4 regions of the Bradyrhizobium sp. Rc2d genome follow, and region 1 is predicted to be linked to each of the others. Evidence: predicted binding sites of a transcription regulator. Region 1 holds the regulator's gene; each other region holds the start of a gene.
The links. The regulator LexA, encoded in region 1, represses DNA repair genes until DNA is damaged. The targets are predictions, from matches to a motif close to TGTTCNNNNTGTGTTCNG.
Positions count from the first base shown of each region.

Region 2: a site for LexA is predicted at 1,326-1,343, ahead of BLV07_RS16215 (DNA recombination protein RmuC). Genes of this name have one in related genera too.
Region 3: a site for LexA is predicted at 1,282-1,299, ahead of BLV07_RS28260 (DUF3072 domain-containing protein). Genes of this name have one in related genera too.
Region 4: a site for LexA is predicted at 1,442-1,459, ahead of BLV07_RS08530 (YifB family Mg chelatase-like AAA ATPase). Genes of this name have one in related genera too.

Region 1 covers NZ_FNCU01000008.1:96,566-98,765, forward strand. The annotation lists gene BLV07_RS13065 (molybdopterin molybdotransferase MoeA) at 1-410, shown strand, start outside; gene lexA (transcriptional repressor LexA) at 587-1,288, shown strand; gene BLV07_RS13080 (hypothetical protein) at 1,867-2,200, shown strand, end outside.
Region 2 covers NZ_FNCU01000011.1:148,616-150,815, forward strand. The annotation lists gene BLV07_RS16215 (DNA recombination protein RmuC) at 95-1,294, opposite strand; gene def (peptide deformylase) at 1,466-1,993, shown strand; gene fmt (methionyl-tRNA formyltransferase) at 2,131-2,200, shown strand, end outside.
Region 3 covers NZ_FNCU01000027.1:37,113-39,312, reverse strand. The annotation lists gene BLV07_RS28275 (Do family serine endopeptidase) at 1-33, shown strand, start outside; gene BLV07_RS28270 (hypothetical protein) at 309-671, shown strand; gene BLV07_RS28265 (DUF6496 domain-containing protein) at 678-962, opposite strand; gene BLV07_RS28260 (DUF3072 domain-containing protein) at 1,051-1,245, opposite strand; gene BLV07_RS28255 (hypothetical protein) at 1,361-1,582, shown strand; gene BLV07_RS28250 (hypothetical protein) at 1,601-1,810, shown strand; gene BLV07_RS28245 (hypothetical protein) at 1,845-2,048, shown strand.
Region 4 covers NZ_FNCU01000004.1:147,639-149,838, reverse strand. The annotation lists gene BLV07_RS08530 (YifB family Mg chelatase-like AAA ATPase) at 1-1,383, opposite strand, end outside; gene BLV07_RS08525 (PilZ domain-containing protein) at 1,610-1,855, shown strand; gene BLV07_RS08520 (tetratricopeptide repeat protein) at 1,936-2,200, shown strand, end outside.

The DNA.
Region 1 (2,200 bases):
CGATGGCGTTCTGGAAGATTGCGATGCGCCCGGGCAAGCCAATGATGCATGGGCGGCTCGGTGCGATGCGCGTGATCGGCCTGCCGGGTAATCCCGTGTCGTCCTATGTGTGCGCCTTCCTGTTCATGGTGCCGCTGATTCGCGCCTTGTCGGGCCGGTCCGTGATTCATCACCGCCATGAGCGCGCCGTGCTCGGCCGCGATGTGGGCGCAAACGATATGCGCGCGGATTATCTTCGTGCACGTCTGGAACAGCGCGACGACGGCACGCTGGTGGCCGTTCCCGTCGATCACCAGGATTCCTCGCTGCTTGCGAATCTCGCTGCGGCGCAGGCACTTCTCGTGCGCGCACCGTTCGCGCCGAAAGCCGGAGCCGGCTCGCCTTGCGAGGTGCTGCGCCTGCCCGTCTGAGCGCACCACCACACGTGTTCCGCGAACTTTGTCGCGTTCACGGTAAATTAAGCAGTTGCGGAACACATATCGAACATATAGTGTCCGTTCATGATTTGTTTCGAGGATGTAGCGGTTCGCCGCTCCAATTCAGCGTCTCGGAATCGAACGACATCAACCGGGGGACTTTGGTCGAGATGTTAACGCGCAAACAATACGAGCTTCTGCGGTTCATCAGCGAACGTCTGAAGGAAAGCGGCGTGCCGCCCTCCTTCGACGAGATGAAGGATGCGCTCGACCTGCGCTCGAAATCGGGCATCCATCGCCTGATCACCGCGCTGGAGGAGCGCGGCTTCATCCGCCGCCTGCCCAACCGCGCTCGCGCCATCGAGGTGATCAAGCTGCCTGAGCTCCAGGCCGCCGCCGGCAACCGCCGCGGCTTCACGCCAAGCGTCATCGAGGGCAATCTCGGCAAGGTGCGCGCGAGCTCCAGTCCGCCCGCCGACGAGGGCGAGCGTCCCGTTGCGGTGCCCGTGATGGGTCGCATCGCAGCCGGTACGCCGATCGAAGCGTTGCAGACCCGCAGTCACACCATCAGCGTGCCGCCCGACATGCTCGGCTCGGGCGAACACTATGCGCTCGAAGTGCGCGGCGATTCGATGGTCGAGGCCGGCATCCTCGACGGCGACATGGCGCTGATCCAGCGCAACGAGAGCGCCGATACCGGCGACATCGTGGTGGCGCTGATCGACGACGAGGAAGCGACGCTCAAGCGCTTCCGCCGCCGCGGCGCCTCGATCGCGCTCGAACCCGCCAACGCCGCCTACGAGGTGCGCATCCTGCCGCCGAACCGGGTGAAGATTCAGGGCAAGCTGATCGGACTGTACCGCAAGTACTGAGACGACCCAGCGGTCATTCGATACCAATGATTCCGATTGGAGCGGACGGATTGTCCGCTCCAGCTGAATAGTCTTTCTGATCTTGGGCAGATTATCTGGCCCCTCTCCCAGCGCTATGTCCTCAACATGCCGCCCGAAGCACTCATCGCTTTGCGGCTCAAGAGATCGAGGAGACAACGATGCGCAGGATCGTTTTGAGCGCGTTCGCCAGTATGCTGATCGCTGCATCGGCAGCGCAAGCATTCGCAGCACAATCGCAGCACCATCCCCGCAAGTCGGCGCACGCAACAACGACCGAGCAATTCCGTAGCGCCCGAAATGCCGTCGCGCGACAGCCACAGCCGAGTTGGCCATATTCCGGATGGTCGGCGCCCGCAGGCCGCTGACGCTCGCATCCGCCAAATGCACTAAAGCGAACTTTGTTCCTATCGGATTCGGGAAAGATAATGTGATCGCATCCTGCTGACGCCAGCCGCAGATTCGCCCACAACCAAGCAGAACGTTACGTGCTTCCACTCTGATAGAGGCTTGCGCCTCCGAAAGAGGCGCGGGTTGCTATCTTCGAATAGGAGCACCCGATGTGTGACTACAGTCTGCATGCCGTTGCATCGCGCCCCGCCGAAGTCGGCGAGACGATCGTGTCGACAACGTTCCGCGGCACCTCGACGCGCGGTTTTGCTTCCGCGGCCGACCCGACCGTGGCCGTCTGCCTGCTGCCGGGAACGGAGCTCGCCTTCGCCGACAACGTCCGTTACGACAATCGTTGGATCTGGACGCGCACGATCAACTCCCGCGTCGGCAAGTTCGGCAAGATCGATCCGCACATTCCCGATCGCCATCATGACGCGATCGAATTCCCCGACGGCAAATACGTGCTGGTGACGCAGCTCGTCGAAGGCCAGCGCGCAACCG
Region 2 (2,200 bases), on a different contig from region 1:
ACGATCCAGTAACCACCAGCCTCTCGATTCAATCACCACCGCCACGGCGTACTGGATGCCCCGCCTGCGCGGGGCATGACAATGTGCCTTAATCTCACTCCCCCGCCTGGAGCTTCCTCGGAAACAGCTCCGGCGCACCGGTGGCCACCAAATGTGGGCCTTCGGGCGCATCCGCCTTGCTGAAATCGAGCTCCTCGATTCGCCCGGCGCGCTTCTCGATCTTGTCGGCGGAGATCAGCACCTGCCGCACGTCCTCGTTCACGTCGGCAAAATGCTTTTGCAGCTTCAGCACGCGGTCGCGCAGGCGGCCGAGGTCGTCGCCCAGCTTGATCACCTCGGTGCGGATCTGGTCGGCGGCATCGCGCATGCGCGCGTCCTTCATGATCTGCTGCATCACCTGGATCGCGAGCATCAGCAACGAGGGCGACACCAGCACGACGCGGGCGCGATAGGCCTTCTGGATCACGTCGTCGAAGCCGTCATGGATCTCGGCGTAGACCGATTCCGACGGCACGAACATCAGCGCCATTTCCTGGGTCTCGCCGGTGACGAGATATTTTTCGGCGATGTCGCTGACATGCTTCATCACGTCACCGCGCAGGCGCTGCGTGGCGATGCGCCGCTCCTCGTCGGTGCGGGCGTCGTGCAGCGCCGTCATCGCCTCCAGCGGAAATTTCGCGTCGATGCAGAGCGGGCGCTGGTCGGGCAGGAACACGACGCAGTCGGGGCGCTTGCCCGTCGAGAGCGTGAACTGGAACTCGTAGGAGCCTTTGGGAAGACCGTCCTGGACGATCGCCTCCATCCGCGCTTGTCCAAAGGCGCCGCGCGACTGCTTGTTGGCGAGCACGTCGCGCAACGTCGTCACCTGTGTGGTGAGGTCGGTGAGATTCTTGTGCGCGCTGTCGATGATGCCGAGCCGCTCGTGCAGCGCGCGCAGGCTCTCCATGGTGTTGCGGGTCGAATGTTCCATGGACTGGCCGACGCGATGTGTCACCGAATCCAGCCGCTCGTTGACCGCCCGCGCCATCTCGGCCTGGCGGCCGGCCAGCGCCTGGGTCATGGCGTCGACCCGGCCCGAGGCCTCGCTCTGGGTCCGCAGCACCTCGCTCAGGCGCTCCTCGAGCTCGTCGGCCCGGATCGCATGCGCCATCGCGAGTTCCGCGCCGCGCCGCCCGGAGCGCGCGATCACGACGGCAATCACTACCAGCAGGATGAGGACGAGGGCGCCGAAGCCGATCAGCGCATCGATCGTGCGCACCGGCCAGTCGCCCAGCATGACAATGATCTCGTTCATGCAGCCCCTTCTACCCGATTCGCCGGAATGCGCGAACGAAGAGGGAACGCAGGTGGTTAAGGACCCACTAATTTTTATGGTTAACGAAACCTGAAGTTTTATGGTTAGCGGAGGGTTAACGAAGTTCCTCGCCGGATTGACCGCATCCGGCGCGCAGCTTAAATCGCCGCCATGGCCCTCAGAGAAATCATCATCCTGCCCGACAAGCAGCTGCGTCTGATCTCCAAGCCGATCGAGAAGGTCACGCCGGAGATCCGCAAGCTTGCCGACGACATGTTCGAGACCATGTATGATGCGCCCGGCATCGGCCTCGCGGCGATCCAGGTCGCGCAGCCGCTGCGGCTGATCACCATGGACCTCGCCAAGCGCGACGAGAACGGCGAGACCAAGCACGAGCCGCGTGTCTTCATCAACCCGGAGATTCTCTCCTCCTCGGAGGAACTTTCGGTGTACGAGGAAGGCTGCCTGTCGATCCCCGAATATTACGAGGAGGTCGAGCGTCCCGCGAAGGTGCGTGTGCGCTTCACCGACCTCGACGGCAAGGTGCACGAGGAGGATGCCGAAGGCCTCTATGCCACCTGCATCCAGCACGAGATCGATCATCTCAACGGCGTCTTGTTCGTCGACTATTTGTCGAAGCTCAAGCGCGACCGCGTGATGAAGAAGTTCGAGAAAGCCGCCAAGCGCGCGGGGGAGTAGTCTCTGTCATTCCGGGGCGATGCGCAGCATCGCACCCGGAACCTTGAGGTTCTCAGGCGCGCAATTGCGCACCGTGTTTGGCTCGTCGAGCCGGCCCGGGAATGACGGTCACCGATTGGTCCTTCGCAGGTTTTCATATGCCTCTCCGCCTGATCTTCATGGGCACGCCCGATTTCTCCGTGCCGACGCTGCTCGAGCTGGTCGCGC
Region 3 (2,200 bases), on a different contig from region 1:
GCCATCCGGTTCGTCGCGGTGCCACTCGCGTAAGGCGAACCTCGATCGGTACAATTCAAAAAGGCGGCCCCTCGGGCCGCCTTTCGCATTCGCCACCCAAGATTCCCACAAGTCGCCGATAACATTCTCGTTAACGGCAGGGAGGGTGACCCGGTTCGTCCGAAAAAGCCGTGTTCGGCCATCACACTTTCTGGTCGGGCATCTGCTCGGCGGCAACGCAGCCGCGGAGTGGGCTCGCGAGCGTGGAACCTTCGAACCTCCGGCCGCTTTGTGGAACTGGCCGCTGGTTCACATTGATCGGTGCCGACATGGATCGATTGAAGCTCTCGCTGATGAGTACGCTGCTCGTGGCGTTGTTCGTGCTGCCGGCTGGAAACGCCTTCGGGCGCGACGATGGCCGCTATGCGAACTCGCCCCTGAAGCCATGGTTCGACAGTCTGCGCAGCCACCTCGGTCCGTGCTGCTCGGATGCGGATGGCTTTGCTGTCTCCGATCCCGATTGGGAATCGCACAACGGGCACTATCGTGTTCGGTTGGACGGGCAATGGGTCGAGGTGCCGGATGAAGCCGTGATCACCGAGCCGAACCGCACCGGCCGCACCATGGTGTGGCCGGTGAAGACTGCGTTCGGGATTTCGATCCGCTGCTTCATGCCGGGCAGCATGATCTGATTGAGGTCAGCGCGATCGCTTGCTGGATTTGCGCTTCGACGATTTCTTGGAAGATTTCCTGGACGCCTTCTTCTTGGACGTCTTCCGCTTGGAGGCCTTCTTCGGGACCTTCTTGCCCTTCTTGCGGGCCTTCGACAGCCCGATCGCGATCGCCTGCTTGCGGCTCTTCACGCGTCCGCCGCGACCGCCACGTCCGCTCTTCGCGGTACCTTTCTTGTAGCGCCGCATCTCGCTTTCGACATCGCTGCCGGAGCTGCGTGAGTAGCGGCGCTTCTTTGCCTTGCGTGCCATGCCTGTTCTCCCTTGGCGGAGGGAGAACCATTCGACACTGGCATGGTTCCGACAGCACGCCTGCAATGTTCCGGGCGGTGAAGGCAGCTCAGAACGAATTCGCCAGCTCGATCTCCGCCTCCAGCACCTGAATGCGCCGCGCAGCCTCGGCAGAGGACAGATCTCGCGCATATTGTGCCGGCTGATAGGCCTCTTCGCTCAGCCGCTTCAATCTCAATCCCTGCGCCCGTGTCATCTGCTCGCCAAGGAAAACCCTGGCGTCGTATTTGGCCTGGATCTGCATGTCGCTCCTCCGTCCTTGAAATCTGGCTTGACTATATGTTCTTATTTTGTTCTAACAAGCCATGGACAACAGAATTAATGAAATTCGGCGTAAAATCAGCGCTTTGAGGCTGGAAATGGTCGATGTCGAGGCGTCTGTGCGCGCTCTCGTCAACGGCGATTGCGACTGCAGCGAACAAGCTCTGGCGCAGATCAATCTGCGCCGGAAGATCAACCTGCTCATCGACGAATGGAAGTCGGCCGGGGGCGGCGATGTCCTGCCCGACGTCCGCGACCGGATGCGTCTTCGCTCCTTGAAGAATGTCGACAAGCCGGCGCGCGTGTTGGCCCGTCGCTGAGACATTGGGGGCCGCGCGGTGGAGGAAGACCCGGACAACTACCGGATCCTGAAATTGCGCGCCGAGATTCTCGAACTGGGCTCCGCCATCCGGCAATTGCAGCGCGAGGGCCTCGACGACGCTGCGACCCAACTCCTGATCGCGCGCAAGCGGGCGCAGCTCGAGCATCTCGTTAAGACGAATTCCGCGGCAAGCTGTCTCAACATCACTGACATCCGACGCAGCTAAGGCGTGCGCGCAAGCGACATGCTGGAGATTGTCGATGCCATCGGACGCCGAACTGGCCGCCTTGCTGCGGGCAGTGCTGAACGAGGTCTGCGTCAACGTTCCCTCATCCGACGTGGTGACCCGCCGCCGCATTGCCGCGAAACTGCGCGAGGCCTTGCGCGCCGATCGCTATTCCCTGGAGGAGTTGAAGCAGGACGGTCGCGATGCGCTGGTCGGCGTGCCGACGATGTGGCGCTAGAGCATGATCCGGACCCGAAGAGCCGGGTTAGCGCAAAGTGTGCAGCGGTTTTCCGATAAGATAATGCTCAAACAATAACCTAAAGCGCAATGACGATTCATCCAAATCTCATCGCGCTTTGGAGCGCGACGGGGACAGGATGAATCGTCGTC
Region 4 (2,200 bases), on a different contig from region 1:
GGCGGCGTCGCGCAATAGCTTCTGGCCTTGCGCATCCGGCTTGGCGACCTCTTCCAGGACCGAGGCCGGCGCCTCGGCATTGGTGCGGACGTGGGGCAGGCCGGCATCGGCATAACGCGCAAGCTGGATGTCGCGTGCGGCCGCGACGCGCGCGGCGACCTCGGCGGAGCCTTCCGCCGGCGGCGGCAGGATCAAATCGGCCGCGGTCACTGCCGGCACCTCGATGCGCAGATCAATGCGATCCATCAGGGGACCGGAGATGCGCGCCTGGTAGTCGCCGGTGCAGCGGTCGATGCGGCCGCGCTTGCAGGCATAGCCGGGCTCGAACGCATTGCCGCAGCGGCAGGGATTCATTGCGGCCACCAGCATGAAGCGGGCAGGGTAGGTGACGCGGTGATTGGCGCGCGACACCGCGACCTCGCCGTTCTCCAAGGGCTGGCGCAGCGAATCCAGCACGCGCGGATCGAACTCGGGCAGCTCGTCGAGGAACAGCACGCCCTGATGCGCCAGCGAGATCTCGCCGGGCTTGGCGCGCATGCCGCCGCCGGTGAGCGCGGCCATGCTGGCGGAATGATGCGGCGAGCGGAACGGCCGCCGCGCGGTCAGCGCGCCACCCTCGATCTCGCCGGCGACGGACGCGATCATGGAGACTTCGAGCAATTCGCCCGGCGACAGCGGCGGCAGGATCGAGGGCAGGCGCGCCGCCAGCATCGACTTGCCGGCGCCGGGCGCACCGATCATCAGCAGGTGATGCCCGCCGGCAGCTGCGATCTCCAACGCCCGCTTGGCGCTTTCCTGGCCCTTGATATCGCGCAGGTCGAGGGACGAGGCGGCGGCTTCATGCACCTTCGGTGAGGGCCGCGACAGCACCTGCGTGCCCTTGAAATGGTTGGCGATCTGAATGAGCGATTGTGCGGCGATGATCTGAATGTCCGGGCTCGCCCAGGCCGCCTCCGAGCCGCAGGCGGCGGGGCAGATCAGGCCCTCCTCGCGTCCATTGGCGCCGATCGCGGCGGGCAGGACGCCTGCGACCGGCGCGATCGACCCGTCGAGGCCGAGCTCGCCCAGAACCGTGAAACCCGTCAGCGCATCCGGCGGGATCGCGCCGATCGCCGCCATCAGCCCGAGCGCGATCGGCAGGTCGTAATGGCTGCCCTCCTTGGGCAGGTCGGCCGGCGCCAGATTGACGATGATCCGCCGCGCCGGCAGCGCCAGCCCCGAGGCGATCAGGGCCGAACGGACCCGCTCGCGCGCCTCCGACACCGCCTTGTCCGGCAGGCCGACGATGGCGAAGGCCGGCAGGCCCGGGGCGACCTGCACCTGCACGTCGACCGCACGGGCCTCGATTCCCTCAAAGGCGACGGTAGAAACCCGCTGAACCATGCTCGAACCAGCCTGCCCTCTCGCGCAATTAGGGGTAGCAGAGCCTGGCACCTTTCGCAAGAACAATACGGGAACATATCCGGGGCCAAGCAAGCCCTAACCGATCGTAAACGCGATGCCGACACTACGCTTCGAATGAGAGCGGCTCTCCTCAGCACATTCCAACGAATGTCCGCTACTCCTGGGGCTGCGGGATGGGCCGTGATCTAACGGGTGAAGAATTCAAATGCTTGCAAATCGCCGGAGAAGCGAACGCCGGGTGTGCAGCCGGCTGGCCAAGATCCATTTTGGCGCGGGCTCGCTGCCGCGCGACTGCACGATCACGGATATCTCGGATGGCGGCGTGAAAGTCGTGGCGGAATTCCTGGAAGTGCCGCCGCAATTCACCATCATCTTCGCGCCCGATTATTCCCGCCAATGCCGCCTGCGCTGGCGCATCGGCTGCGAGTTCGGCGCGGAGTTCGTCGATTAGGCCTTAATGGCCGCGCCTCCTTAACCGGGCTTTAGCGTTAATGGGTAAGCATCTCTGATCAGTCGCCGAGTGATCAGAGTATGCCCAAGCGTCCGTCCGCCGCCTTTCCTTCGGCGAAATTCCTGCTTCCCGCGTTCATGGTGCTCGTCCTCGGCGGCTGCCAGACCAATGGCATCGAGGATGTGACCGGCGCGCTCGGGGTCAGATCTGAAGCCGCCGTCAATGCCGACGCCAGGCCGGACATGGACGCGCTGCGCGAACGCTACCGCTCCAAGCCCGGCGATCCCAACGTTGCGCTCGCCTACGGCAAGGCGCTGCGCGAGAGCGGCCAGCGGGCGCAGGCCG